DNA from 3 places in the Caldanaerovirga acetigignens genome. Region 1 is predicted to be linked to each of the others. Evidence: riboswitches for the same ligand, from Rfam matches in the RefSeq annotation. Region 1 holds a riboswitch; each other region holds the start of a gene.
The links. A riboswitch is a leader RNA that binds a small molecule or an ion and turns the genes downstream of it on or off. The one in region 1 is predicted to bind S-adenosylmethionine.
Positions count from the first base shown of each region.

Region 2: linked by a shared signal. The riboswitch ahead of BUB66_RS01690 (methionine ABC transporter ATP-binding protein) and the one ahead of BUB66_RS05565 (homocysteine synthase) in region 1 are both predicted to bind S-adenosylmethionine.
Region 3: linked by a shared signal. The riboswitch ahead of BUB66_RS09910 (homocysteine biosynthesis protein) and the one ahead of BUB66_RS05565 (homocysteine synthase) in region 1 are both predicted to bind S-adenosylmethionine.

Region 1 covers NZ_FRCR01000005.1:157,475-167,591, reverse strand. Annotated here, with positions in the region: tRNA gene BUB66_RS05575 (tRNA-Arg) at 10-87, opposite strand; gene metX (homoserine O-acetyltransferase MetX) at 161-1,282, opposite strand; gene BUB66_RS05565 (homocysteine synthase) at 1,309-2,583, opposite strand; SAM riboswitch class I at 2,656-2,773, opposite strand; gene BUB66_RS05560 (DUF2284 domain-containing protein) at 2,922-3,491, shown strand; gene BUB66_RS05555 (stalk domain-containing protein) at 3,510-4,925, shown strand; gene BUB66_RS05550 (Asp23/Gls24 family envelope stress response protein) at 5,068-5,892, shown strand; gene nuoE (NADH-quinone oxidoreductase subunit NuoE) at 5,967-6,503, shown strand; gene nuoF (NADH-quinone oxidoreductase subunit NuoF) at 6,508-8,259, shown strand; gene BUB66_RS05535 (NAD(P)-binding protein) at 8,278-10,117, shown strand, end outside.
Region 2 covers NZ_FRCR01000002.1:17,385-27,501, reverse strand. Annotated here, with positions in the region: gene BUB66_RS01695 (methionine ABC transporter permease) at 1-635, opposite strand, end outside; gene BUB66_RS01690 (methionine ABC transporter ATP-binding protein) at 628-1,662, opposite strand; SAM riboswitch class I at 1,733-1,847, opposite strand; gene BUB66_RS01685 (hypothetical protein) at 2,277-3,005, opposite strand; gene BUB66_RS01680 (DNA methyltransferase) at 3,196-4,218, opposite strand; gene tsaA (tRNA (N6-threonylcarbamoyladenosine(37)-N6)-methyltransferase TrmO) at 4,680-5,123, shown strand; gene BUB66_RS01670 (iron ABC transporter substrate-binding protein) at 5,124-6,251, shown strand; gene BUB66_RS01665 (FecCD family ABC transporter permease) at 6,276-7,349, shown strand; gene BUB66_RS01660 (ABC transporter ATP-binding protein) at 7,346-8,098, shown strand; gene BUB66_RS01655 (FmdE family protein) at 8,138-8,677, shown strand; gene argS (arginine--tRNA ligase) at 8,817-10,117, shown strand, end outside.
Region 3 covers NZ_FRCR01000014.1:2,647-12,763, reverse strand. Annotated here, with positions in the region: gene BUB66_RS09915 (sodium:solute symporter family transporter) at 39-1,517, shown strand; SAM riboswitch class I at 1,581-1,690, shown strand; gene BUB66_RS09910 (homocysteine biosynthesis protein) at 1,767-2,933, shown strand; gene BUB66_RS12770 (4Fe-4S binding protein) at 2,936-3,151, shown strand; gene BUB66_RS09900 (UPF0280 family protein) at 3,164-3,892, shown strand; gene BUB66_RS09895 (homocysteine S-methyltransferase family protein) at 3,906-6,278, shown strand; gene BUB66_RS09890 (glycyl-radical enzyme activating protein) at 6,262-7,173, opposite strand; gene hypD (trans-4-hydroxy-L-proline dehydratase) at 7,203-9,635, opposite strand; gene BUB66_RS09880 (ornithine cyclodeaminase family protein) at 9,809-10,117, opposite strand, start outside.

The sequences.
Region 1 (10,117 bases):
TTTTAAAAATGGTGCGCCTAGGAGGATTCGAACCCCCGCAAAACCCGGCTCCGGAGGCCGGTGCTCTATCCCCTGAGCTATAGGCGCACTTAATCTCTGTTAAATATTCTTTTTGCAAAGATTATTATAGCATAAGGGGGCGGATAAAACAACAATAAAATCAAAGCGACGGGGATTCGCTAAGAAAAGTGGACTGGACCGAAGTCTCGAGGATTTCGTTCAGAATAGGAGAAAGCTTTTCGAAATCCACAAGAAAGGCATCGTGGCCCTGATAGGATTCTATTTCCCTGTATTCTCCATAACCGCCCGCGGTATTTAACTGCTTGATAAAACTTCGAAGCTCATCGGGCGGATATAACATGTCGGTATCTATGCCGACCATGAAGACCTTGGCCTTAATGCGCTTCAGGGCTTTTTCCAGGGAACCATAGGGCTCGGCTATATTGTGCCTGTTCATAGCTTTTATAAGGCAAAGGTAAGCATTTGCGTCGAAACGTTTTACGAAAGATTCTCCGTGGTATTCTAAATAACTTTCTGCCAAAAACAGTCCTTTTTCTGCATCCATATTTCTCGAAAATCTTCTTTTGAAAAGTTCGTGGCTCTTATAGGTGAGAGTGCCGATCATCCTTGCCAGTGAAAGCCCTCTTACAGGTTGGCCTAGCAAATAATAATTTCCGTTTCTCCAGGATGGGTCGCTTTCAATAGCTTTTATACCCACGTAGTTGAACGCAATAGCCAAGGGGGAAAGCTCGTGAGTTGCAGCTATTGCAACAACTGTTTCTACAGAATCAGGGAAGGTTACGGCCCATTCAAGGGCCTGCATACCTCCTAAAGACCCGCCAATAGCCATCTTCAATTTTTTAACTCCGAGGTATTCCAGTAGAATTTTTTGCAGTCTTACCATATCCCTTATATTTATCGGAGGGAAATCATTGCCATAAGGATTTCCAGTTTTCGGATTTACGGATGTCGGTCCTGTAGTCCCGTAGCAGCTTCCCAGTATGTTTGAACATATAACGAAATATTTGTTCGTATCCAGCGCCTTTCCGGGGCCTATCAGCGGGTCCCACCAGCCGGGCTTGGGGTCCCGGCTGGAATACATACCCGCGGCATGAGCATCTCCTGTTAAGGCGTGCAGCACTAAAATGGCGTTGTCTTTTTTTCTGTTCAAGTTGCCGTAAGTTTCGTAAGCCACCTGAATAGCATCGAAAGTATATCCGCTTTCGGTGCTGAATTGAATTTCACCTTTTGTAAAGCGAAAAAAGTGTTTTTTTACGAGCATGGCCATCCCCCTCGGTTGTAAATTTTTTACGCGGCATCAAGGCCTCTTTCCAGGTCTTTAAGAATATCGTCAATGTCCTCTATTCCAATCGACACCCTTATCATATCCGGAGTGACTCCGGCTGCTGTTTGTTCTTCGGGGCTCAACTGCTGGTGGGTAGTGCTGGCCGGGTGTATTATCAAAGACTTTGCGTCCCCTACGTTCGCAAGGTGGGAAAAGAGCTTTACGCTTTCTATAAATTTTTTCCCGGCTTCGTAACCGCCTTTTAAGCCGAAGGTAAATATCGCCCCGGCCCCTTTTGGCAAGTATTTTTGGGCAAGAGTATAATAGGGCGAATCCGGAAGGCTGGGGTAGTTTACCCAGGCGACTTTTGGGTGATTCTTTAGAAATTCCGCTGCTTTCTTTGCGTTTTCTACGTGGCGCTGCATCCTAAGATGCAGGGTCTCCAATCCTTGCAGCAACAAAAACGCATTGAAAGGACTGATACATGCGCCCAGGTCCCGAAGGAGCATGCACCTTACTTTTGCAATGTAAGCGGCATTTCCGAAGGTTTCCGTAAAAGATACGCCGTGATAAGCCGGGTCTGGTTCGGCAAGTTCCGGGAATTTTCCGTTTGTCCAGTCGAATTTGCCCGAGTCTACTATTAGCCCGCCCAGGGTAGTTCCGTGCCCTCCTATGAACTTGGTTGCGGAGTGTACTACGATATCGGCGCCGAATTCAAAAGGCCTGCAAAGATAGGGAGTTGCAAAAGTATTATCTACTATAAAAGGAATTCCGGCATCATGAGCTATCCGGGCGACCTCTTCTAGGTCAAGGATATCGATTTTTGGATTACCGATAATTTCTCCGTAAATTGCCCTTGTGCGGGAAGTTATGGCGTTTTTGAAGTTGGCAGAGTCCTTTGGGTCTACGAATTTTACATCTATTCCGAATCGCTTCAATGTGGTGGAAAAAAGGTTGAAAGTTCCGCCGTAAAGGGTGCTTGAAGAGACTATTTCATCACCGGCCTTTGCTATATTCAATATTGCATAAGCTACTGCTGCCTGCCCAGAGGCAAGGGCCAGCGCGCCTACGCCACCTTCTAATGCTGCGATGCGTTTTTCAAGCACGTCTTGGGTTGGATTGGACATCCGGCTGTAGATGTGTCCTTCCTCTTTTAAAGAGAAAAGGTTAGCAGCATGTTCAGGGCTTTGGAATACAAAAGATGTGGTTTGGTAGATGGGGACTGCCATTGCCCCAGTCGTGGGATCAGGTTCCTGGCCGGCGTGGACTGCCAGAGTGTCGAATTTAAAATCTTTCATGCTCTATTCCTCCTTTTTGTTTTTGTGTAAAAAAAACCCCCTTCGATAAGAAGAGGGTTTCTTTCAACCTTCCTCTTATCTCTCAAAACGCCTTTTAGCGTTTTGCAGGAATTGGCACCTTCGCGCTTTTATTAAAGGCGCGGGTTGCCGGGTTTCATCGGGCCAGTCCCTCCACCGCTCTTGATAAGAGGCCAATTTTTCAATTTTAATTTAAAGCAATTATACCAGTATACTAGGAATTCTGTCAATATATTTTACGAATTTGTTACAAGGTGGACGAGATAGCATTGATTCTGGTATTATAGACTAAAAGGCTATTATGCTTTAAGAGGTGGACCATGAGGCTGCTGGAAAAATTTAAGGAGGCTGAAAAACTCCTCGGATTTGCAAAAAATTGTGAAGGCGTTGCACGGGTCGAACTCATATTGGCCCGGGACGTAGTGGTGGATGAGCGGGTTAGGTTTCAATGCAGCCATTCGGGCTGCAGGGAGTACGGGAAGAGGTTTATGTGCCCTCCTTATGTGCCGGATGTAGATGAATTTAGAAAACTTGTCTTAAAATACTTTATGGCAGTCATTCTGCAGGTGGAAGGTAAAACCGAAAGCAAAGATGCAGAAAATGAGGCAAAAAGGCTTGCCCTTCTTTTGCACGAGGCAGTGTATAAAACGGAAAAGAGAGCTTTTTCTTCCGGCTTTCATTTTGCTGCCGGGTTTATAGGAGGGCCGTGTATATTGTGTGAAAGATGTCCTGCTGCCGCTGGACACGGTTATTGTGTTCAGAGGGAGAAGGCAAGGCCATCTATGGAAGCAATGGGTATTGATGTATTTAAAACTTGCAAAAATGCAGGGCTAGAATTTGCCTTTACGCCGGGGAAAGTAGTTTGGACCGGAATGGTATTGCTGGACTAATGAAGGGGGTCGTAGAATTTGAGGAATATTCGAAAAATATCCGTTCTTTTTTTAATCGGAGTCTTTTTATTATCAACGGTGTCGCCTCTTGAAATATACGGTGCCGGAACTATTAAAGTTTTCCTGAATGGCAGGGAAATAAAGCCCGATGTGCCGCCGGTGATGAAATCGAGCAGGGTGCTCGTGCCATTTAGATTTTTGGGCGAAAATTTGGGGGCGAATGTCCATTGGGATGAAAAGACGAAAATGATTACGGCAGTAAAAGGCTCAACTCAGATTATCCTCAGGATAGGTAATTCCGTCGCCTACATAAACGGAAAGCCGGTAAAACTAGATGTTCCTGCTCTGATCGTAAAAGGGAGGACAATGGTCCCCATACGCTTTTTTAGCGAGGCTTTTGGAGCGCAAGTTCACTGGGACGGCGCTAAAATGGCGGTGTTTATAACTGTAAAAGAAGGTCTTGCCAAATACATCTTGGGATATTATTATTCTCAGTCCTACGACGATTTCATAAAGAACGTGGAAAAGCTCACTTCCATCGCGGCCAAGTGGTACACCCTTGACGAAAATTCGAACCTGGTAAGTTACGACAATTCCCGCTATATTATGAAACCGCAGGATTATAATTTAGTACTCGAGGCGGCACGGCAAAAAGGCGTCAAGGTATATGCACTCATTTTTGAATCGGACCGCGCGCGCTTGAGCCAGGCCTTGGATACTCCGGAAAAAAGGAAGGCGCTAATAGGCCAGATAGTAAGTGAGGTAGAAAAAGAAAACTACGACGGCGTCAATATCGACTTCGAATACATAAAACCTGAGGATAAAGAGAATTTTAACAGTTTTATAATTGAGCTATACAATGCCTTAAAATCAAAAAACAAGTCTCTAAACATTTCCCTCCCTGCAAAGACCGAAAAAAACGACTGGTGGCCGGCATACGACTATGAAGTCTTGGGCAAGTACAGCGATTTCGTAGTTATCATGGCTTACGACAAAAGTCCAAGTGCGCCGGGGCCTCAGGCGGGTGTGGATTGGACGAGGGAAGTTGTGGATTATGCCACAGCGAGGATACCGGCTCAGAAGGTTGTCTTAGGTGTGGGCTATTACGGCTATGCCTGGACGGATGGCCTAAGGTACACAGTATTGGAAGAGAAAAATCAGATGACCTATTCGAGAATACTCTTTTTAGATGAATTAAAGAGCAAATACGGCTTGAAAATGAACCTGGACGGAAATTCGCTTATGGCTTACGGAAGTTTTAAAGACGAAAAAGGTGTAACTTATCAAATCTGGATGGAAAGCGGTGCTTCGGTGGATGCCAAATGCAAATTGGTCATAGAAAAAGGCCTCAAGGGAATAGCGGTGTGGAGGTTGGGTTATACCACGGCTAGTTTCTGGCAGGCCGTATACGACAATTTTAAGGCTGCAAAATGATTATATTGATAAAACGCCTTCGGTAAAAGAAGCCGAAGGCGTTTTACTAGATAATCATGTAAAAAGTTTCACAAATATCTTTATGGTATTTCATTATTGTGATAATATAAAAGAGTACAACTATGTAGCAGGAGTTGATAATTTGGAAGTAATCGCCTTTGTAGGCAAAAGCGGCACCGGAAAAAGCCACCGGGCTCATTTAGTGGCGAGGCAGTACGGTGCCGAACTTATAATTGACGATGGGCTTTTGATCCACGGAAATAGGGTGGTAGCCGGTTATTCGGCAAAAAGGGAAGAGACGAGGGTAGGTGCGATAAAAAGGGCTCTTTTTCAGGATCCGCATCATGCCGAAGAAGTCAGAGAGAAGGTGAAGGAAATTGATGCAAAAAGAGTTCTCGTCATAGGTACTTCGGAAAAAATGGTAAGGACAATCTGCAGGACGTTGGAGCTTCCGGAGCCCACAAGAGTTGTATATATTGAGGATGTATCGACTAAAAAGGAGATAGAAGAGGCAAGGAAGATAAGGACTGTAGATGGAAAACACGTAATACCTGTGCCCACGCTCGAGATAAAGAAATACTTTTCGGGGTATCTTTTAGACCCCCTTAAAATTTTTTACCGCCGGGGTAGGCAGGAGATAGTCACGGAAAAGTCGGTGGTGAGGCCCACATACAGCTATTTAGGACGGTATACTGTTGCCGATACGGTGATAAGCCAGATTGCTTTACATGTAGCAAGAAGCATAGAAGGAATAGGGGGCGGAGGGAGGGCTGTCGTTGAAAACCATGGCTCCGGAGTCGCGATTAGTTTAGAACTTACGGTACAGTACGGGATTCCAATTTTGCCTTTGATGGAGAAAGTCCAGCAGGAGGTGAAGGAAAAGGTAGAATATATGACGGCTTTAAACGTGCTTAGGGTGGATATCAAGGTAAAAAAACTTTTTTTCAGGAAGGAAAAAGAGGCGTAATGTAGAATATAAAATAATTTATAAATTGTGCAATCTGTTATTGGTACGAATTCTGTAAAGGGGAGGAAAAATAGATGAGTTGCTGTGAGTGCAAAGAATCGGGGTTTGATGCCAGATTTCCGGATGAAGAAGTAGACCTTGCCCTTTTAGATGGGGTGCTCGAAAAGTACAGGGGCAACCCCGGCAGCCTCATAACGGTGCTACAAAAAGCCCAAGATATCTACGGATACCTGCCCAGGAAGGTGCTTTACCATATCGCCCGGGAAATAAAAGTAAAACCCGCCAAAGTATTTGGGGTTGCCACGTTTTATGCTCAGTTTAGATTGAGACCCATAGGCAAGCATCTTATAATGGTTTGCCACGGCACAGCCTGCCATGTAAACGGGGCTGAACTAATCACAAGTGCCCTCTGCGACGAACTGAAAATTAATGAAGGAGAGACTACAAAAGACGGGCTTTTTACTCTTCAAAACGTGGCTTGCCTCGGGTGCTGCAGCCTTGCTCCGGTGATGATGATAGACGGTGAAGCTTACGGCAAACTTACCCCGGATAAAGCCAGGGGCATCATAAGGGAAATTTTGAAGAAAGAGACGGAAAAAGAGGGGGTGTAGGAGAATGAAGGTGATAGTTGGACTGGGAAGCTGCGGAATTGCTGCGGGGGGCAATAAAGTGCTCCAAGCGGTGGAAGACGAGGTAAGAAAGAGAAATTTGGACGTGGAAGTTAAAAAAGCGGGATGCATAGGGATGTGCTACTTAGAGCCCTTGGTAGAAGTGGTGGACGACGAAGGGAAAAGTACGATGTACGTGAAAGTGACGCCGGATGTGGTGAAGGATATTTTTGAGAATCACTTGGAAAAGGGAATTGTAGTAAACGAGAATGCTCTTTCGGACGAGGACAGGGCTTATATAGAAGGTCAGCTAAGGATCGCGCTTAGAAATTGTGGTAAAATTGACCCTGAATGTATAGACGAGTATATAGAAGCAGGGGGATATAAAGCCTTAGAAAAAGCCTTAAAAGAGATGACACCTGAAGAAGTAATAGAAGAGATAAAGATTTCAGGCCTGAGGGGAAGGGGAGGAGCGGGCTTTCCTACCTGGTTTAAGTGGAATGCCACAAGGACTGCTCCCGGGACACCGAAATACGTGGTGTGCAATGCCGATGAAGGAGATCCGGGGGCATTCATGGACAGGAGCGTCTTGGAAGGCGACCCACACTCGGTGCTCGAAGGAATGGCAATAGCAGCTTACGCCATCGGGGCTGAGGCTGGATATATCTACGTGAGGGCTGAATATCCCCTTGCCATTAAAAGGTTGGAGATAGCCATAGCCCAGGCTAGAGAAAAGGGCTTTTTGGGAAAAAACATTATGGGGATGAACTTTTCCTTTGATATAAATATAAAGGCCGGTGCGGGAGCCTTCGTATGCGGTGAAGAGACGGCATTAATAGCATCTTTAGAAGGAGAAAGGGGGATGCCCAGGCTCAAGCCGCCTTTCCCGGCTCAAAAAGGCTACATGGGTAAACCCACCAACATCAACAACGTTGAAACTTTTGCCAATGTGCCCTGGATAATACAAAACAGCGGCAAAGCCTTCGCTTCTGTAGGTACCGAAAAGAGCAAAGGCACTAAAGTCTTTGCCTTGGCAGGGAAGGTAAAAAGAGGGGGTCTTGTAGAGGTCCCGATGGGAGTGCCGCTTAGGGAAGTCATTTTCAAAATAGGTGGCGGCATAAAAGGAGACCGGAAGATAAAGGCCGTGCAGCTTGGAGGGCCTTCCGGCGGCTGCATTCCGGAGTCCCTTTTGGACACGCCGGTAGATTACGAGTCTATCGTTAAAACCGGTGCAATAATGGGCTCCGGCGGCATGATCGTAATGGACGAGACCACCTGCATGGTGGACATGGCGAGGTTCTTCCTGGACTTCACACAAAAGGAGTCCTGCGGAAAGTGTACCCACTGCAGGATAGGCACCAAGAGGATGCTGGAAATCCTTGAAAGAATCTGCAGGGGTGAGGGCAAAGAAGAAGACCTTGAAGTGCTGGAAGAACTCGCTATGAACGTCAAGGAGGGGTCGCTCTGCGGCCTGGGGCAGACGGCGCCAAATCCGGTGCTTACGACGCTCAAATACTTCCGCCATGAGTACGAAGCCCATATAAAAGACAAAAAATGCCCGGCCAAACAGTGCAAAGCTCTTATAACTTACAGAATTGACCCGGCAAAATGCAAAAGCTGCGGCCTATGTGCCCGCAAGTGCCCTGTAAATACCATAAAGGGTTCGAAAGGACAGCCTTACGAGATAATCCAGGAAAACTGCACCAAGTGCGGCACTTGCATGGAAGTCTGCCGCTTTGGAGCAGTATACGTAGAATAAGGCGAGGGAGGGGAAGACATGGAGAAGATTAGTCTCAACATAAACGGAAGAGAAGTAAAAGGCTATAAAGGGCAAACCATCTTGGAAGTCGCGAGGGAAAATGGGATAGAAATCCCCACCCTGTGTTATGACGAGAGAGTCAAGATATACGGTTCCTGCGGACTTTGCCTTGTGGAAGTGCAGGGTGCACCAAAACTCCTCAGGGCATGCGCGACGGAAATCAGCGAGGGAATGGTAATCTATACGGATAATAAAAAGATCCGGAAAGCTAGGAAGATGGCTTTAGAACTCCTTTTGTCCAACCACATAGGAGACTGCAGGCCGCCCTGCCGCCAAGCTTGTCCGGCTCACACCGACTGTCAAGGTTATGTGGGGCTAATTGCAAACGGCAGGTACCAGGAAGCGGTAAAACTCATAAAGGAAAACCTGCCGCTGCCTGCCAGCATAGGAAGGATATGCCCGCACCCTTGCGAGGATGCGTGCAGAAGAAACCTGGTGGAAGAACCCATCGCCATAGCTTGGCTGAAAAGCTTCGTAGGAGATGTAGATTTAGCTTCCGGGCATCCATATATGCCGGAGATAAAACCGCCTACAGGCAAATCTGTGGCAGTAGTGGGAAGCGGGCCTGCAGGGCTTAGCGCCGCGTACTATCTTGCCAAGGAAGGCCACAAGGTAGTGGTATACGAAGCTATGGAAAAACTCGGCGGCATGTTGAGGTACGGCATACCCCAATACAGGCTGCCCAAAGAAGTGCTGGACAAAGAGATTGAGCTTATCAAAAAGATGGGCGTCGAATTCGTGACAAACTGCAAGATAGGAAAAGATGTAACATTGTATTATCTAAGGGCGAAATACGATGCGGTTTTCTTGGCGATAGGTGCATGGAAAAGCTCGAAGCTTCGCTGCCCGGGTGAGGAGCTGCCGGGGGTCATGGGAGGTATAGACTTTTTAAGAAAAGTGGCTAAGGGCGAGCCGGTGGAAATGGGCAAGAAAGTGGCGGTAGTAGGTGGAGGAAACACCGCCATGGATGCCTGCCGCACCGCGGTACGCCTTGGAGCTGAGGAAGTTTACGTCCTTTACCGCAGGACAAGAAACGAGATGCCTGCTAACGAAGTCGAAATAAAAGAGGCTGAGGAAGAAGGAGTAAAATTCATATTCCTGGTAGCACCTATGGAAATAATAGAAAAAAACGGGCGAGTTGGAGCTATAAGGCTCCAGAGGATGAGGTTAGGCGAGCCCGATGCTTCCGGCAGGAGAAAGCCCGAGCCCATTCCGGGGGAGGAGATAGTGCTGGAAGTAGATACGGTGATTGCTGCAATAGGGCAGGAGGTTGACGCGACGGGCTTTGAAGGCGTAAGTCTCACAAAAAGGGGCACTATATCCGCTGCAGAAGGTACTTTTGCCACCAATCTTGCGGGGGTTTTCGCCGGTGGAGATGCTATAAATGAAGGCCCTGGGATAGCCATAGAGGCTGTGGCCGACGGAAAACGAGCAGCCGACGTGATAATGAGCTACCTGGAGGGCGAAGTCATACCATATAAGGAACCGTATCTGGTGCGGCGGGATGACTTGACGGAAGAGGATTTCGCCGACAGGGAAAAAATTCCAAGGGTCCAGATGGCGCACCTTTCCCCTGAAGAGAGAAAGACTAATTTCAGGGAAATTGTCCTCGGCTACAGCGAAGAAGAAGCGAAAAAAGAGGCAATGCGGTGTCTCGAATGCGGCTGCAAGGACTATTTTGAATGCAAACTAATAAAATACGCCAATGAATACGGCGTAAGCCCGGAAAAATTCGCCGGACAAGCAAATAAATACGATTACAAAGACGACCATCCTTTTATCGTGAGGGACCCGCAAA
Region 2 (10,117 bases), on a different contig from region 1:
GACTTTACCACCAAATCTCCAAGGACCTGGATGAGCTGCACCATAATCACGAGTATTGCCACGGTGTAGAGCATGATGTCGAGCATGAAGCGCTGGTATCCATAGCGCACCGCCAGGTCTCCTAGTCCACCACCTCCTATCACGCCGGCCATGGCGGAATACCCCACCAGGTTTATGGCGGTTATAGTTATTCCAGCGGCGATCGAAGGCAGGGCCTCGGGGATTAAAACTTTTGTGATGACCTGAAAAGGAGACGCCCCCATGGCCTGTGCCGCTTCGATGACGCCGCGGTCTACCTCGCGCAAGGCCGTTTCGGTGAGCCTTCCCATAAAGGGAATGGCTGCCACCGAAAGGGGAACTATGGCGGCCGTGGTGCCTATGGATTTTCCCACGAGCCACCGGGTAAAGGGAATGAGCATTATTAACAAAATGACGAAAGGAATGGAACGGAATATATTGACGATGGTGCCCAAAGCTTTATTCAAGGGGCTGTTTTCCAAAATCCTTCCTCTGTCGGTGGAATAAAGCAGGACGCCGAGAGGTATCCCGAAAATGGATGCTATGAGCACCGACACCGCCACCATGTAGATAGTCTCACGGGTTGCACTAAAAAGCAGCTTTACACTTTCAGCCAATTTCCACCACCTCCACGTCAAGGCCTATATATTGCAAGTATGAAAGAGCCCTGTCGGCCGTCCCGTTTTTCCCCTCGAACTGCACCACCAAAGTTCCAAAGGGAGTACCTTGGATGTGGTCTATGTTTCCGTACAGGATATTGGTGTTCACGCCGAATTTTTTCACAACCTCCGAGAGGATGGGCTTTGCAGTAATTTTACCGAAAAATCCTATTTTGACCACGCGGCCCTCTGCCAGGTTTCCGTTTAAGGCCTTTATTTTCACTTTAAGCTCTTCGGGAATTTCGCAGATGAAAATAGATTTTAAAAAGTTGCGAGCCGTCTGAGTTTTCGGCCTTGAAAATATTTCGAAAGTCGTCCCCTGCTCCACCACCCGGCTTTTTTCTATAACTGCCACTTTGTTGCATATTTGCTTTATCACGTTCATCTCATGGGTCACGACCACCATGGTGATGCCCAGCTTCTCGTTGATGTCTTTTAAAAGTTTCAGGATTGAAAAGGTGGTTTCCGGGTCCAGTGCCGAAGTCGCCTCATCGCAGAGCAGAACTTTCGGGTCGCAGGCAAGAGCCCGGGCGATGCCGACTCTTTGTTTTTGCCCTCCCGAAAGCTGCGAAGGGAAGGACTTTGCCTTGTCGGAAAGCCCAACCAGATTCAAGAGATTTTCTACCTTTTCGTTTATGGTTTTCCTGTCAAAACCGGCTATTTCCAGCGGAAAGGCCACATTCCCCCACACGGTCCGGGAGGAAAGCAGGTTGAAGTGCTGGAAAATCATGCCGATTTTCTTGCGCATCTCTTTAAGCTCTTTGGGGGAAAGTCCGGTCATCTCCACGCCGTCTATTTCTATAGAGCCTGATGTGGGCTTTTCCAGCAAATTGATGCACCGAAGTAGGGTGCTTTTCCCTGCGCCGCTTAAACCTATTATTCCGAAAATGTCTCCTTTTTCGATGTCGAGATTTATGCCGTCTAACGCTTTGACGGTTCCCGAAGCCGAAGTGTAGACCTTTGTGAGATTCCTTATCCGAATCAATTAAATCCCTCCCCTTCCCAAAAATGCAACAAAAAACCCCCTTCTGACATCGAGAAGAGGGTTAAAAAACCTCTTATCTGCCAGAACGTAACGTTCTGCTGGAATTAGCACCGCTGCAACTGCGCTCGCAGTTGCCGGTTGCCGGGTTTCATCGGGCCAGTCCCTCCACCTGCTCTCGATAAGAGTTTTCTTATTCAATTTTGATGATATAAATATTAACATTCATTTAGGATTATGTCAATCGATTTTTTTAGGGAAGCACGCAGGATAGAATAACCCCTTATGGTTGTTGCATCAGCCCTTCAATATTAAAGCCGCTAAGGAGTTGTTTTTTAACTGATGTCAAGGATGCTGAATGGATTGCAAATTTACTGCGTCACGGCCTTCTAAAGGGCAGCTTATAGGTATGGGCTTACTTTTTTATTGCTTTTTTTCGGAACATTATTTTCAGGATAGACTAGAAATTGATTTATCATAGTACCGTTGGTAGTATTTGTACTTTATGGAAAATTATATCATAACTTCAGTGATATTATTTTGTTTTCCAGATTTCAAAATTCAGAAGCTAGTCGCTCTATTTCCCGGAAGAAGAGCTCTTCTAGCTAGCTGTTCCTCTAGGAATCAGTCCCGCTCTCTTCCCATATTAAACGCCGCAAACCGGTTAATATCATCCAAACACTTTCTATTTTTCCTTCATTTTTACCGTACCTACCTTGTTCTATCTCTCGTTCAAATCGTTCAAATTCCTGCTCTATTTCCTCTCGCGTTCTTCCTTCACTAAAAATTTTCACAAATCGCAACCAATGACGAATCTCGATACCCGCTATACGTTCGTTATATATTTCCTCTATGTATTCTTCCATAATACCTGTTCTGGCAATACGCCCAAAATTCTTGCCACGATCGGATACAGGTCTATCGTTAATAGCATCGCTCTTACGCGGATAGGGACGTACATCTTCAGGCACTATGATTCCTCTATCGTCCTCGGTCTGTCTAGTATGCTCCCAATAATAATTCCGCCATGCAGCGACATACCTTGCGTTTTCCACGAATGGTTTTAGGAGTTTCGGACGTCCAGAAATAACTTGTGATAATAGCCAGGGCACAATAACAACCAAATCCGCAGGTGCGCATGCCTCTTTTGTAGCACAGAATCGAAAGTTTGGCTCTTTTTCTTTTGCCAATAGATACCACGTTTTAAGCTCAATGCCAAGAATAGGAGTGATATCTCCTCCGCCCGATTTCGTGAGAAGAACATCAGGAAACGTCTGCGCCTGGCGAATGAACGCATATTCGCTGTACCTGCCTTCCGGGTCCCACACTGACCGTATTTGATTCAAATTATCCACCAGCTGCTGCTCGATCGTCGTCCCTACCGCAGGAGATAACGTTGGAAGATCCGTAAGGCTAACACCTTCAATGTACGTATCTGTGTGAAATTGGTAAGGAAGATTGTAAAGAGCCTCTTTGACGTTAACCCATAAGTTATAGTGTTCCCATTCCCTACTCGGTTCTTCACGTATTGGTGTCCTAGGACCTGTCATACGTCTTCAACCTTTCAATAGCAATTTTAAAGTATCTAGGGTTAATTTCAGCACTGTAATGGACTCGGCCCAACTTATGGGATGCAATGGCCTCCGTACACAACCCTCCAAATGGTGCCCAGACAACATCTCCCGGATCAGAGCTAGCCCGAATAATCCGTTCTGTCAGCTTAAGTGGCTTCTGATTAGCATGTAACGCCTTATTGATACGATCAGGAACCTTAATACGTTCAGGACCGCGCACAGACGGTTCATCCCAAACATTCGTAACCCCTGGCTCGCAATAAAACTTTGGGCGCATGTTTGCCCACTCTTTGGCGGTAAGAGGACGCTTCCCGTCAAGCGAGAAATATGGACGGCCGTTCGGGTCTCCGTACTGGTTGGCGTAGGCAACAAGGCGCTCAAAAACGTCCGGCGGTGGACAATACCAAAGGTGATCTTTGGTCAGATACTTTCTTGTGGCTGCATTCTTGACCCCGGCTGCTTCATTGGCTTTTGAAAGGGGAAGACCGCTACGTTCCCATTCATAGCGCAACCATTCCTGCATGGTCATAACCCGATGTCCCACACGGAATTCCGCCCTTCGTACATACTGCACACATACTTCAGTAACAACAGGGTACTTGCGAAGCGTTTTTGTATTAGAGTTGCCAGCTATATGGCTTATACCTTTGTTCCAAATATGACAATTCACAAAAGACCATCCATACTTTTGCAGCACCCCGTGAACATTTGCCCATCCGTGTTCGGAATTCCAAAACCACAGGGTGGTCACAGGAGTAGCCGCCTTCGACCAGGCTACAATATGGGGTTCATACCATTCAGCTAAGACATCAGGCGTCGGCGGATCGCCGGGAAATCCCGCAATACCATAAGGGCCATCTGAAATGATTACAGTTGGGGAAGGCCATTGGTCATACCAGTCCAACGCATCCCCAAGAACAATATGAACCTTATCTCGCACAAACACCCGCTCATCACTATCCAAAGCTAAACCCAGGTTGCTCACACTTTGCAATATTTCACCCCTCTTACCGAACCAGTTTCGCAGATTTTGCTCCTAGCTATAATGTATTCCTCTCTCTCAGAACTGATCTAATTCCTTTTTAACATGAAAATACCAAAAAAAGAGTCTTGAGTCAACCAGAGCCATATTTTTCTAACCAAAAAAGGCAACACTAAAGTAAACCACTGTTTATGTGGCTTCTTTGTTTTTTTATTGCTTTCTACAGTTAATAGCTTATTTTTATGCAACAGCCGATTTCTAATCTGCTGTTTATTCTTTCTACTGCTGTCCTTTTTTTGTAATACTTTTCCCATTTGTAGGTTGAACGGTCTATCGCTATTACGAGACGTATCTTTCAAGATGATTGTTAAAAATTTAACTTGATTGAGTGCAAAAAGTGTGATAAAATTAGTGTTACAAAATTAAAAAAGAGTAACACTATATGTCTGGAAGGGGATGCTTTGATGGAACTTATGCCCATTGGAAAGATTCACAGCCCGTACCGAACGGTGAAGGAAGCACCGCGCCAGGGGCGGCTTTCGGATGATATTTCGGAAATAGAAATTTATCCGAAATTTTGCGGCGGGTTAGAGGGTATAGAAAGTGCGTCTCATCTTATCGTTTTATACTGGTGTCACCTGGCATCGCGGGATACCCTTCAAACCAGAACGCCCTTTGGTCCCGAAATCCGAGGGGTTTTTGCCTGCCGCTCCCCATCCCGGCCCAATCCCATAGCATTTTGCGTGGCCGAGCTGCTGGAGGTCAGAGAAAACCGCCTGGTGGTAAAAGGTCTCGATGCTGTTGACGGCAGTCCTTTGATAGACATAAAGCCATATTCTTCTGATCTTGACAGCATTTCAGGGGCGTGCATCGGTTGGTTCGAAAAATCAAAAAAGGAGGAGAAATAAATGCGCATGAAAGCCTTTAAGGCAATGGCAATGCTGTTTGCCCTGCTTGTTCCCATTATTATGATTAGTGGGTGCGGTGCTAAAACAACTAAGCAGGAAGAAGCAGCGGCAGTGCAGAAAACTGTTGTTACCGACCTGGCCGGCCGGCAGGTACAAGTTCCCGTTCCGGCAAATAAGGTGGTGGCCATCGGCCCCGGTGCCCTGCGGCTGGTTTGCTATGTCAAAGGCGTCAGTAAGGTAGTAGGCGTGGAAAACGTAGAAAAACAGTGGCCCTCCACAGGCCGACCTTACATTTTAGCCTATCCTGAATTAAAAGATTTGCCCGCCATTGGTCCAGGAGGGCCCAATTCCACGCCGGATGCGGAAAAGCTTGCAAAGGTCCAACCTGACGTAATTTTTGTAGTCTCGCTGGTGGACAGGGCTCAGGCAGATGAACTGCAGGCTAAAACGAATATTCCGGTAGTGGTCTTAAGCTACGGCAAGGTTGCCACCTTTGACGAAGATGTTTATAAGTCCCTGAGGCTGATTGGAAAAATTATCGGCAGGGAGGAAAGAGCCCAGGAGGTTATTGATTACATGCAAAAATGCCAGCAGGACTTGCATGATAGGACAAAGGATATTCCTGCAGACAAAAAGCCCAGAGTTTACGTAGGGGCCTTGGGCATGAAGGGGGCGCACGGCATCGAGAGCACCCAGGCCAAATATCCGCCATTTGCAGCTATCAATGCCCGGAATGTGGTTGATGAAACGGGTAAAACAGGGAGTGTCATGATAGACAGGGAAAAACTCCTGAGCTGGGACCCCGATATCATTTTTATCGATGCAGGGGGGCTTTCCCTGGTGTTGGAAGATTACAAGAAAAACCCCCGGTTTTACCAGTCCCTGAGGGCGGTCAAAACAGGCCAGGTTTACAGTCTGATGCCCTATAATTACTACACCACGAACATCGACACCGCCATTGCTGACGCTTATTTTGCCGGAAAAGTGATTTTTCCCGAAAAATTTAAAGATATAGACCCGGCCAAAAAGGCCGATGAGATTTACCAGTTCCTTTTGGGCAAGCCTTTGTACGAACAGATGGCGAAAGATTACGGCGGATTTAGGAAGCTGGAATTTCAAAATCCTTAATATGTACTCGAGGAGAAAGGAAATATGCGGCATCTAGCAATGGAAAACATGCAGGAAAGTTATCTGAGGTATACCCAAAGAAAAGTTTTCATCATTTGCCTGCTTTTTCTTTTAACTATTCTGCTTGGCGTATACGCCATCAATGCTGGTTCTGCGAAAGCTTCGCCGTCCCAGGTATTGTTGACGTTGCTTGGCAAAACACAGGGACATTTAAATATAATTATCTGGAATATCCGGCTGCCCCGGGTGCTGGCGGCTATCACAGCCGGGGCCGGCCTTTCCGTGGCCGGCTGTGTTATGCAAAGCATCTTGCGCAACCCCCTCGCATCTCCCTTTACACTGGGTGTTTCGCAGGGGGCAGCCTTTGGCGCAGCCGTGGCAATTATTGCCCTAGGGGCGGGAAGTGCCCACAGCGCCAGTGCTGACGCGGTAATCATCAACAACCCATACCTAGTTACCATTTCAGCCTTTGTGGGAGCGATGGCGACAACCGTGGTGGTTTTATTCCTGGCCCAGATCAAAGGAGTCACTCCTGAAGCGATGGTCCTAGCCGGGGTGGCTCTGAGCTCGCTTTTTTCAGCCGCCACTATTATTTTGCAGTATTTTGCCAGCGATGTGCAAGTGGCTTCGATCGTCTTCTGGACCTTCGGAGATATTGGCAGGGCTTCCTGGCGTGATCTTGAAATCATGGCCGTGGTAACCGGTGCCGCACTGATATACTTTATGGCGAACCGATGGAATTACAATGCCCTATACGGCGGGGAGGAAACGGCCAAAGGGCTGGGTGTTGATGTGGAGAAAATCAGGATGGCCGGGATGTTCGTAGCATCTCTGGTCACGGCTGTAACTGTTTCATTTCTGGGAATCATCGGTTTTATCGGGCTGGTAGGTCCGCATATAATGAGAAGGATATTGGGCGGCGATCACCGTTTTTTAATCCCGGCTTCTAGTTTAATGGGAGGGCTTTTGCTGCTTGCTTCCGATACCCTGGCCAGGACAATTATTTCCCCGGTTGTTTTACCTGTAGGGGCGATTACCTCCTTTATGGGTGCTCCGCTATTCCTTTATCTTCTCTCTAGGGGGTACAGCAAAAGATGATGCTGGTGGTAGACAAAGTAGAATTCACCTACCGCAGTCGGCCCGTGCTAAGGGATATCAGATTTGAGGTCAATAGGGGTGAACTTTTTTCTATCCTGGGAAACAACGGAGCTGGCAAGTCTACTTTGCTCAAATGCCTGAACAGAATTTTAAAGCCGCAAACGGGGACAATTCTCATTGAAAAAGAAGACCTATCTACGTTAAACCGGCGGGAGGTTGCCCGCCGCCTGGGTTACGTGGCGCAAAGATACGAAAGTGGCCGTTTCACAGTATTCGATGCTGTGCTTTTGGGCAGAAAACCTCACATAAAATGGAGTGCTACCCCAAGAGACCTGAAAATAGTCCAAGATGTTTTACAGGTCCTTGGTATGGAGGAACTTTCACTTCGCTACCTCGACGAGCTGAGCGGAGGAGAGCTTCAGAAAGTTGTCATAGCAAGGGCCCTGGCCCAGGAGCCGCGGGTACTTCTGCTGGACGAACCCACCAGCAACCTGGACTTAAAGAATCAGTTCGAGGTGCTAAAGATTGTAAAAAAAGCTGCCAAGGAACAAAACATTGCAGTGGTGGTAGTAATGCATGATTTAAACCTTGCAATGCGGTTTGCCGATAAATTCCTCCTTTTGAAAAACGGGACGATCTTCGCCTGCGGGGGAATGGAAATAATGACGCCGGAAAACATAGCCAGTGTCTACGGAGTTCAAGTAACGGTGGAAAGGCTTGCGGGAATCCCTGTAGTTGTGCCCCTGTAGGGCTAAACAAGAAACGTGGGGGTGGAGTGCGCGGTGGAAATATACTTGAATAAGGATGACTGGAAGAAATGTGTAGAGTTTCACGGTCACGTCTGCCCAGGCCTTGCCATTGGGTACAGGGCCTGCGAGGCTTTGAGGGAAAAGCTAGGGGCAGGCTTTTCGAAAGACGAAGAACTGGTGTGCGTCACGGAAAACGACGCCTGCGGCGTCGACGCCGTGCAGGTACTTACCGGATGTACTTTTGGAAAGGGCAACCTGATATACAGGGGGACAGGCAAGATGGCTTTCAGCTTTTTCAAAAGGGATACGGGTGAGAGCATACGTATAATATATAGTCCAAAAGAAAATTTTGAGGACCGGCAAAAGAGGCTGGAGCACATTTTGATTTCCCCTCTTGAAGATTTATTCTTGTTTAAAAAACCAAATTTCCCCCTGCCAGAAAGGGCCAGGATCTTTACGACGATAATTTGCGAAATGTGCGGCGAAGGTGCGCCGGAACATAAAATACGTCTTATGGATGGCAAAAAGGTATGTCTCGACTGCTTCGGGGACTATACAAGGCAGATGTTATTTTTATAAAAGTGAAGTGAAATGCCCTCTCACTGCATATTATGATTGGTGAGGGGGCACCTTTTTATTGCATAAAATAAAGCAAAAATATATAATAGTAGTATGCAGCAGGGCAAATAACTATTCTGACAATTTTGGGAGGATTTTTATGAAAGATGTTAAGGCCAAGATAAAGGGCAAGATAAAAGAAATTACGATAGATGCGCTGAGGAAAGCCATCGAAGAAGGGGCCGTCAACCTTTCCCAAATTCCCGAATTTACCGTCGAGGTGCCTCAGGCAAAAGAGCATGGAGACTTTGCAGTGAATGTGGCCATGCTTGCGGCAAGGGAGGCCAAAAAGCCTCCTAGGGAGATTGCGAACATAATAGTGGAGAGAATGGAAATCGCCGGTTCAGGCGTGGAAAAGGTGGAAGTGGCCGGGCCGGGTTTTATAAATTTTCACCTCGAGCCTACTTGGGCCCATGAGGTAATCCGAATTATCCTGGAGGAAGGAGAAAATTATGGGCGCATAGACCTCGGAAAAAGGAAAAAGGTGCAGGTGGAGTTTGTGAGTGCCAACCCCACGGGGCCGATGCATATAGGGAATGCCCGGGGTGCAGCCCTTGGGGATGCCCTGGCATCGCTGCTGGAAATGGCGGGATACGACGTTACCAGGGAGTTTTACATAAACGACGCCGGAAACCAAATAGAAAATTTTGGCCTTTCCCTGGAAGCGAGGTACCTTGAGCTTTTGGGCTATGAAAGCCAGATTCCCGAAGGGGGGTACCACGGCGAGGACATAAAAGACCACGCCAGGGAGATCATCGAAAAAGAAGGGGACCGATTCCTTTCGGTAGACCCCGCCGAAAGGAGGGCCTATTTTGTAGAGTTTGCTTTAAAGAGGAACGTCGAGAGGATGAAAAAGGACCTGGAAGACTTCGGGGTGCACTTCGACGTTTGGTTTTCGGAAAAAAGCCTGCACGAAAGCGGGAAGGTAAAAAAGACGATAGAGCTCCTCACCCAAAGGGGATATACTTACGAAAAGGACGGAGCCCTCTGGTTCAAGGCGACGGAATTCGGCGTTCCGAAAGATGAAGTTTTGATAAGGCAAAACGGAGTGCCGACCTATTTTGCCGCCGATATAGCCTACCACAAGGATAAATTCGACCGGGGCTTCGAATGGGTCATAGACATCTGGGGGGCCGACCACCACGGACACGTCCCCAGGGTAAAAGGGGCCCTGGCGGCCTTAGGATACGACCCGGATAAGCTCACCATAATTATAATGCAACTTGTGCGCCTTTTCAGGAACGGCGAGATTGCCCGCATGTCAAAGCGCACTGGCCGGGCGGTGACGCTCGCGGACCTGGTTGAAGAGGTGGGGAAAGACGCCGCGAGGTTTTTCTTCAACATGAGGGGGGCCGACACGCACCTGGACTTTGACCTGGACCTGGCGGTGAAGCAGTCGGA
Region 3 (10,117 bases), on a different contig from region 1:
AGTTTTTTTATCAAAAAACAACAAGAAGGAGGGATAACATGATAAAGTTTGCCGTCTTAATCCTTTACATCATATCTCAAATAGCAGTAGGGATAATAGGAATGAAAAGGACGAAAAGCCTCAACGATTTTTTGCTGGCCGGAAGAAATATGGGCCCCTGGATGTCCGCCTTTGCCTACGGCACAGCTTACTTTTCTGCAGTGATATTTATCGGCTATGCGGGAAAATTAGGATGGAATTTCGGCCTTTCGGCCCTGTGGATTGCCATAGGCAATAGCCTCATAGGGAGTTTCCTTGCATGGAAAATACTTGCAAAGCCCACAAAGATCATGACCCAAAAGCTTAACGCAAAGACGTTTCCGGAATTTCTCGCACTAAGATATGATTCTCCCACATACAGGATCTTCGCTGCAGTAATTATATTTATTTTCCTTGTGCCTTACTCCGCATCGGTCTACATGGGCTTAAGCTATCTATTTGAAGGAGTCTTTAACATCGATTATCAATTGGCACTAGTAATTATGGCGGCACTAACCGCATTTTATCTGATCCTCGGAGGCTATTTTTCCGTGAGCCTATCGGATTTCATCCAGGGATTAATAATGCTATTTGGAAGTATATTAATGATATGGTCGGTAGTCTCTCATCCTAATGTGGGCGGAATAATGCCGGCAATAAGAAAGCTTGCCAGCATAGACCCAAAATTAGCCGCACCGGTAGGTCCCCCTGGTTTTTGGCAATTATTCTTTTTTGTAACCCTGACAAGCTTGGGACCATGGGGCCTTCCGCAAATGGTGCACAAATTTTACTCAATAAAAGACGAGGCTTCTGTAAAGCCTGCCACCGCAATTTCCACCGCATTCTCCTTTATAATAAGCTTCACCGCTTATTTCATAGGTGCCATGACGAGGCTCTTTTTCGACTCCATACCTTTAGAAGGCGGGCGGCCTAATCCTGACATTATGGTGCCGAAAATAATTGAATGGGCAATGCCAGAAGCAGTTGCCGCCGTAATACTAGCGCTTGTAATATCTGCTTCCATGTCCACCTTATCTTCTCTGGTCCTGATATCGAGCTCGGCGATAAGCGTGGACCTAACAGAAGGGCTTGGAATTAAACTCGGCGGCAAGGCCAAAATGGCGCTCATGAGGCTGTTCTGCCTGATTTTTATTATCCTCTCACTGATAATCGCCATACTAAAGCCATCTATCATCATTACACTGATGGCCATATCCTGGGGCACTGTGGCCGGAACATTTTTAGCGCCATATCTTTTTGGCCTGTTTTATAAGCAAACCACAAAATCAGGCGCATGGACTGGTTCCATAACAGGCCTTGCTATATCGATAGTTCTCTCGGTAATTTCTAGATTTGATTCATCAAAAATCCCTATGTTCGGAAGCCTTGCCATGACAATTCCTCTATTAGTAGTGCCGTTTGTATCTAAATTGACTTCGAAAGAACGAACACAGCAAGAAATTTTTAAAAATGCTCCTTCATCGCAAATAAATTATTGACATGAAAAAATACTTCTGTTATTATCTATTTAAAACTTTGAAAACCAGATATCTTTAAAACTCTTCTTATCAAGAGCGGTGGAGGGACTGGCCCGATGAAACCCGGCAACCCGCATCTTTAAAGATGCGAAGGTGCCAATTCCTGCAGGACGAGATGTCCTGAGAGATAAGAAGAGGCAGGAAAGCGTGCCTCTTCTTATCGGAAGAGGCTTTCTTGTTGCCTCTTACTGTACTTTGCACCAAGAAGGAGTGATTGTATTGAAAACCTTTGAGGAAATTAACGAAAAGATTAGATCCGGTTGTGCTGTGGTGCTCACAGCCCAGGAAGTAAAGGAGCTTGCCCGCAAAGAGGGCATAAAAGAGGTCGCCAAAAAGGTAGACGTGGTAACCACCGCAACTTTCGGGGCCATGTGCTCTTCTGGAGCTTTCCTAAATTTCGGCCACACAGATCCACCCATAAAGATGAGCAAAGTCTGGCTGAACGATGTCCCGGCTTACGGAGGTATAGCGGCGGTAGATGCCTATATAGGAGCCACAGAACAGTCGGAATCCGAAGGGATGAATTACGGCGGAGCCCATGTAATAGAGGACCTGGTAGCCGGAAAGAAAATAAAGCTTAGGGCTCTATCTTACGGAACCGACTGTTACCCTCGAAAGGAATTCACTGGTTTTATCGATAAATATTCCATAAACCAGGCAATACTTTTTAACCCCAGAAACGCTTATCAGAATTACAACGCCGCAACGAACACTTCCGACAAAACCCTCTATACCTATATGGGCGTGCTATTACCAAACTGCGGGAATGTAAACTATTCGACAACGGGAGAACTAAGCCCCTTGATGAACGACCCGTACCTTAGGACTATCGGCGTTGGGACGCGAATTTTCCTGGGTGGTGCAATAGGGTACGTAGCCTGGGAAGGCACCCAACATAATCCTACTCAAGAGCGCGCTGAAAGCGGCGTTCCCATTGGAGGCGGCGCTACGCTGGCCCTAATAGGAGATTTAAAGAAGATGAGTCCAGAATTTCTTAGAGCAGCAGTAGTCAAGGGCTACGGTGTGACACTTTACGTAGGCGTAGGAGTTCCGATTCCCATCATTGATGAGGAAATGGCACGGTTCGTATCCATAAGGGACGAAGAAATTCTCACAAATATACTCGATTACGCAGTGCCCTCCCGCTCAAGACCAGTCCTTCGCAGGGTAAGTTACTCAGAATTAAAGAGTGGAAATGTAACGATCATGGGCAAGAAAGTCCCTACAGCTTGCCTTTCGAGCATTTCAGTTTCCATAAAAATAGCCGAGATCCTAAAAAATTGGATAAAAGAAGGCAAATTCCTATTACAGCAACCTATACAAGCACTACCTATGGATATCAGGCTTTTGCCATTAAATGAGACAAAGGAGGAATAACTTTGAGCAGAGTAAATGAAAATTTAAAGGTTAAAAGAGCCAAAATAGGTTTTATTGAAGAAAAGTGCATAAGTTGTGGTGCTTGTACTGCGCTTTGCCCCACTGCTGCATTATGCATCGATAAAGGCAATTGGAAGCTGCGCTTTTGCTCTGAAAAATGTTCTTCTTGTCTCTTATGTGTGAGTAGTTGTCCACTTGGCGCAATAGTTCAGCTTTAGGTGGAACAGATTATGGCTGAATACAAAAGCCGTGACTATAGAAAACTCGTATACGCAGAAGGCTTGATTAGCTTTACCGTCAAATTCAAGGAAACTGACCTTTTCATAAGCGCCAAAAAAGATCTTTCAGCAGAAGCCCTTGCCTGCTTGCTGAATTATCGAAAAGACCTGGAAGAATATATAGCATTTGACCCGGATTTTATTTGCTCATTGTCTCCGCACTCCGTCCCCGAATGGGCACCAGAAATAGTAAAACATATGGCAAAGGCCGCTTTTAAAGCAGGGGTAGGTCCAATGGCAGCAGTAGCAGGCGCTATATCTGAATTCATTGGGAAGCTCCTCTTAAAATTCTCCCCTGAGGTAATAGTAGAAAACGGGGGAGATATATTTGCTATGATAAAGCGACCAATTAAAATTGGAATATTCGCAGGAGCTTCTCCTTTTAGCAATAAAATCGCCTTAAAGCTCAACGCAACTGGTCATCCTCTGGGGATATGCACTTCAGCAGGCACAATAGGCCACTCCTTGAGCTTCGGCAGAGCAGATGCAGCAGTAATAGTAGCGGAAAATTCAACCCTTGCTGATGCGGTAGCAACCGCCACAGGCAATCGGGTTAAGTCCCCGAATGATATAAAGGACGCCCTAGAATTTGCCCTGAGCATAGAAGGAGTCATAGGAGCATTGATTATCATTGGCGAACACTTGGGGGCAAAAGGTGACATCGAAATTGAAAAAATTTAAAGGAGGAAAAATTTTGAGGTCCATTGAATTAATAGAGTTACTCAAGGAAAAAATCTTGATATTTGACGGCGCTATGGGAACAATGCTCTTTAAAAATGGTCTTCCGCCCGGCTCATGCCCCGAAATGCTGAATCTTGAATTTCCCAACGCCGTAGAAAACGTCCACAGGTTTTACGTCGATGCGGGTGCAGAAGTTGTCGAAACCAACACATTCGGCGCGAATCGAATTAAGCTTTCTACCTTCGGCCTAGCCCATAAAGCAAAGGATATTAACCATCGGGCAGTCGAAATCGCCAGAAAAGCTGCGGGAACGAAGGTTCTTGTGGCAGGCTCTATAGGTCCTACCGGAAAGCTCATCTTTCCCCTTGGTGACCTTTCTTTTGAGGAAGCTTACACCGCTTTTAAAGAGCAGGCTGGTTACCTCCTGGAAGCGGGTGCAGACCTGATAATAATAGAAACCATGTCCGACCTTCAGGAAATGAGGGCTGCCCTCCTCGCGGTTAAGGAATTCGGCGATGTTCCCGTAATATGCCAAATGACTTTTGAAAAAAGCGGAAGGACCCTTACAGGCACAGACCCCGAAACCGCAGCGAGGGTTCTTTCTGCCATGGGCGCCACGGTCGTCGGCTTAAACTGCAGTTTGGGCCCGGAAGAAGCAATAGAAATCATAAAAAAGATGGCCAAGGTAGGAGGTGTATACCTTTCTGCCCAGCCCAACGCAGGGCTTCCTGATACAAAAGGCGGTGCCGAATCCTATGCAGTTACACCCGAAGATATGGCCAAATATGCAAGAGAAATGGTTCGCCTGGGCGTTTCGGTAGTAGGTGGATGCTGCGGCACCACGCCGGAACACATAAAGGCTATTTCCGAAGCCGTATCGGATCTTCGCCCGCCCTTGCGCTTTCCTGACGGAAGGTGCTTCTTGGCATGCCGCACCCGCACCCTTTACATAGAAGGAAGAGGCCCCACGCCTTTCGTCGGAGAACGAATAAATCCCACAGCGAGAAAAAAGCTCGCAGAATCGATTAAAAATGGCGACTTCGGACCTGTAATAAGGGAAGCCGAGGAACAGGTGAGGGCCGGCGCTTCGATCATCGACGTAAATGTAGGGGTACCGGGACTCGATGAAGCATCCGCAATGGCCAGGGCGGTAGAATCCATCCAGCGAACGGTCGATGTTCCCCTTTCCATAGACAGCTCCAACCCCGAAGCTATCGAAGCAGGCCTTAAATACTTTTGCGGCAGGGCTATAATAAATTCGGTAGACGGTTCTAAGGATAAGCTTGAGAAAATACTCCCCCTTGCCCGGCGCTATGGCGCTGCCTTAATAGGGCTTACCTTGGACGAAAGCGGAATTCCGGAAAGTGCCGAAAAGCGCCTGAAGGTCGCCCAAAAAATCGTCGAATGCGCGGAAAAATACGGCATCGACCGCAACTTTATCTTCATCGATTGCCTCTGTCTTGCAGCCGGTGTCCATCAAAACCAGACACTCGAAACTTTAAAGGCCATCAGCTTGATTAAAAAAGAGCTCGGCGTGAAAACGACCCTCGGGATAAGCAATATATCCCACGGCCTTCCCTTCCGGAAGACTTTAAACGCAGCATTTCTTTCCATGGCTATAAAAGAAGGCCTGGACCTTCCGATAATAGACCCTCTCAGCGAAGAAGTAGTCTATGCATTAAGGGCTTCTGACCTCTTGACCGGCCGCGATGAGAGGGGCGAATATTACGTTTTCTCCGGGCGACTAGAAAAAACTTCCGAGACAACCTTAAAGGACGCGGTTATTAACGGCAATGCAGAAAACATAAAAGCTCTGGTGGATTTGGCCTTAAAAAACGGAAACAGTCCGCTCGATGTCATAAACGAGATGGTCATACCCGCCCTGGAAGAGGTGGGCAAAAAGTACGAAACGGGCGAATTCTTTCTTCCCCAACTCATAGCAGCCGCCGAAGCGGCCGAGATGGCCTTCTCCCATCTTCGTCCCCTTATCGGTGCGGAAAAACAAAAATCCCACGGCACGGTAGTCTTAGCCACCGTCCGCGGGGACATTCACGACATAGGCAAGAACATTGTGAAATTGATGCTATCAAACAACGGCTTTCACGTAGTAGACCTCGGGGTGGATGTGCCGGAAGAAAAAATTATTGAAGCCGCTGTAAGTAGCAATGCTGACATAATAGGGCTGAGCGCCTTGATGACTACTACCATGGTAAGGATGAAAGATGTAGTAGACCTTGCTAAATCTCGAGGCATACCTGCCAAAATAATGGTGGGCGGTGCAGTGGTCACCGAGGAATTTGCAAAGATGATAGGTGCTGACGGATACGCCCCAGATGCGGTTTCCGCAGTTTACCTTGCCAAAAAGCTGGTTAAACTTTCACGCTAAAACCTGCCCTTTCAAAAGCTTCCTTTATGCGCTTCATGGTAGCCGGAGGCGGTGCGCTATGGTCCAGCATTTTGTATTCTCTCGAAAGCCTCGCGTACTTTTCGCTCACATCGTGGAAGGGCAAAAGTTCTATTTGCCTTATGTCTTTTAACGAAGATGCGAATTCCACAAGGCCTTCTATATTTTCATTTGTATCGGTAATCCCGGGGATGACGGGAAGGCGAAGGAGCACGTCCTTTCCCCTTCCCGCATCATCCAGAAGCCTCAGGTTTTCCCTTATGGGCTCATTAGAAACCCCTGTGTATTTTTTGTGATGCTCCTCCTTTGCGAGTTTCAAGTCGAACAGGAAAAAATCCACATAATCCATAACCTCTACAAAGGTATCCCGTGGCGCGAAGCCCGAAGTGTCAAGGGCGGTGTGAAAGCCGCGCTCCTTGCACCTTTTTAGGGCTTCTTTTAGAAAATGCGGCTGTGCAAGTGGCTCTCCCCCCGAAAAAGTAACGCCACCGCTGGATTTGTCGTAAAAGAGCACGTCCCTTTCCAATTCCTCTATAAGTTCCTCCACATTTATTACCCTCCCGACGAGCCTTATCGCATTCGTCGGGCAGGCATCGGCACATATACCGCAACCTATGCAAAGGCTTCTTTCAATTTTGGGAAAGCCGCCTTCGTTTTCAAAAAAAATTGCCCCGGCCGGGCATACCCCGGCGCAGGTACGACACCTAATGCATTTATATTCGAAAAACATTAACTCATTTTTGGGCGATATGCCTTCCGGATTGTGGCACCACCAGCACCTGAGAGGACAGCCTTTCATAAATACGGTGGTCCTTATTCCCGGCCCGTCGTGCACCGCAAAGCGCTTAATATCGAATATTAAGCCATTATTCGTCATCTAAAAGCCTCCTTGCAGCATCAAATAAGCTAAAATTCCTTTTGTTCGGTCCTCGCTATTATTTCCTCCTGTAGTCCCTTCGGCAAATTCACGAAGTAGTCGCTGTATCCCGCAACCCTCACCATCAGGTCCTGGAAATCCGCTGGGCGTTTTTGGGCCTCCCTCAAAAGCTCCGCACTGACCACATTGAACTGCACGTGATGCCCGCCCATGTTGAAGAACGTTCTTATCAGGCTTGCGAGATTCCGGAGGTTCTCTTCACCTTCCAATAAATCTGGCGTGAGCTTTTGATTTAGAAGCGCCCCTCCGGTCTTATCCCAATCGCACTTTGCAATTGACCTGAACACTGCCGCTACTCCTCTTCTGTCGCTTCCCTGCACTGGAGATATGCCCTCGGACACCGGAAAACCGGCTTTTCTGCCGTCCGGCGTGGCACCTGTGACCTTGCCAAAATATACGTGGACCGTCGTCGGCAGGAAATACGCCCTTCTCGAAGCCTTTCTCACCAGCGTCGGCGGGTAGCTTTCTATCATCCCGACTACCTCATCCACAAGCCTCTTAGCTATCTCGTCGGCGTAATCGTCATCTTCCCCGTACCTTGGGGTCTTATTCAATATCCTCTGCCTCAAAATCTCGTATTTCCCTTCGAAATTTTGCCTTAATGCCTCCATAAATTCTTCCATGCTAGTCGTCTTTTCATCGAAAACATGGTACTTCAGCGAGCTCAGGCTGAAAGCCACTGTGCCGAGCCCAACAAGCTGCACATATTGCGTGTTGTACCTCGCACCACCGGAATTGTAGTCCTTTGCTTTTTTCACGCAGTCATCTATCCAAAGCGACATGAACGGCACGGGAAGCTGCCTTGAATATATTTCCTCTATGATGTCGTTCCCCTTCATCTTTATGTCCATGAAATGCTTCACCTGCTTCATGAAAGCCTGCCACAGCTCTTCATAGGATTTGAAGTTTGCAGGATCTCCGGTTTCAATCCCCAGCTTTTTGCCGGTCTGCGGGTCTATTCCGTTGTTCAGGGTAATTTCAAGGATTTTGGGCAGGTTGAAGTAGCCCGTGAGTATATAGGCTTCTTTACCGAAAGAGCCCGTCTCAACGCAGCCGCTCACCCCTGAAGTCCGTGCATCTTCCAGAGTCTTGCCCTGCCTCAACATCTTCACTATCACGCCGTCGAAGTTGAAAAACGGCGGTTCGCCGAATCCCGGCGCCACAACCTGCAGGGCTTTTATCAATAACCTGTCCGGGTTTTTATTGCTGACGAGCAAGGCGGTGTTCGGCTGAAGAGTCCTCATTTCATCCAGCACTTCCAATAGCAGGTAGGACACTTCGTTTACTCCGTCTGAGCCGTCCTTTTTTAAGCCCCCTATATTTATCTTGGTAAAGTCGTTGTATGTGAAGCTTTCCTCTGCAGTAACTCCTACTTTGGGCACCGCCGGCTGGTTGTTTATCTTTATCCAGAAGGCCTCTAAAAGTTCCTTGGCCTTATCCCTCGTGAGCCTTCCTTCTTTTACATCCTTTTCGTAGAAGGGAAAAAGGTGCTGGTCGAATCTTCCCGGGTTGAAGGAATCCCAGGGGTTGGTCTCATAGACCACCCCGACGTGAACGAACCAGTAGTGCTGCAGGGCTTCCCAGAATGTCTCCGGCGCATGTGCGGGAACTTTGCGGCAGATTCTTGCCATTTCTTCAAGCTCTTTTTTGCGCTCGGGGTTTTCTTTCTCCTGGGCCATTTTTTCCAATTTTTCGGCATAGCGCTGTGCGTAGATCAAAATTGCATCGGCGGCAATGTCCATCGCCTTCAATTCTTCCATCTTTTCCTTATAATCGGGATCATCGGGGTTGAGTTCCTGCATACTCTTTTTTATCTCCTCTTTTATGTCGAGAACCCCTTTTTCAAAAATTCTCTCCCCACCAGCGGTATGTCCCGGAGCCCTCTGCTCCATGAATTCGGTCCATATCCCCGCTTCATAGGCATCGATCCATTCCTGCGGAAGGCTCGCAAAAAGTTCTTCCCTAACCGTCTTACCCTTCCAGAACGGAATTATCTCCTCTTCGTAAAGCTTTTTCGTCTCTTCATCCACTTTGTAGGGCATGTTTTCCCTGGAATCTAGAATTTCCAGGTCCTGCATGCTGTGGGTGCATATCTCTGGATAGGTGGGTACTTCCTGCGGACCGGTCCCCCTGAGCCCCACGATAAGCTGGCCTTCTTCCACCGGCAGGCTCACCCGCTCCATCAAGTACTTGAAGGCCATGGCGCGCTGCACAGGAATGGACTCGTCTTTTGCTATGCCGCTTTTATAAAATTCCGTTATGATTTTTGCCCTCTCGGCTGAGATTTTGACCTGAGCCTTAACGCTTTCTTCGCGAAGCCTCGCAATCCGCTCATTTATGGGACGGACGGCCGACCTCCTTTTTTGGATTTCTTTTTCAATGGCATCGCAGGGAATAGCCATAATATCGCCTCCAGTTAAAACAAAATCACGTTTCAGTTTTTTATATATGCAATTTTAATGCCAGTTTCACTTTTAGCGAAAGGAATTCATGATTTCTCGATATTGTCCCAATTTTTATACCATTTGTCTCGTTTTAGAGATCATCATATACGGAAAAGGTCCTTACCATAAATCTAAAGGGTGATACTTTTACCTAACCCCAGCTTTAAAGCCTTTTCGTAGATTCTAGCAGCGGTTACCACATCCTGGACAGCCAAGCCTACGGATTTAAAAATAGTAATTTCTTCCTTTGATTCCCTTCCGGGCAGTTTGCCGATTATATAATCTCCAATATCCCCTGTTATTTTTTCTTCTGTAATCATCCCTTTTTTTATCGGGACTATAAGGTCTCCTGCTTCGGCGAGGCACGCGCTTTTTGAGTCCACGTAAATCTTGTCGGCTTTTAATATGGCTTCTTCAGGAATTTCCTGCATTTCAGGGGT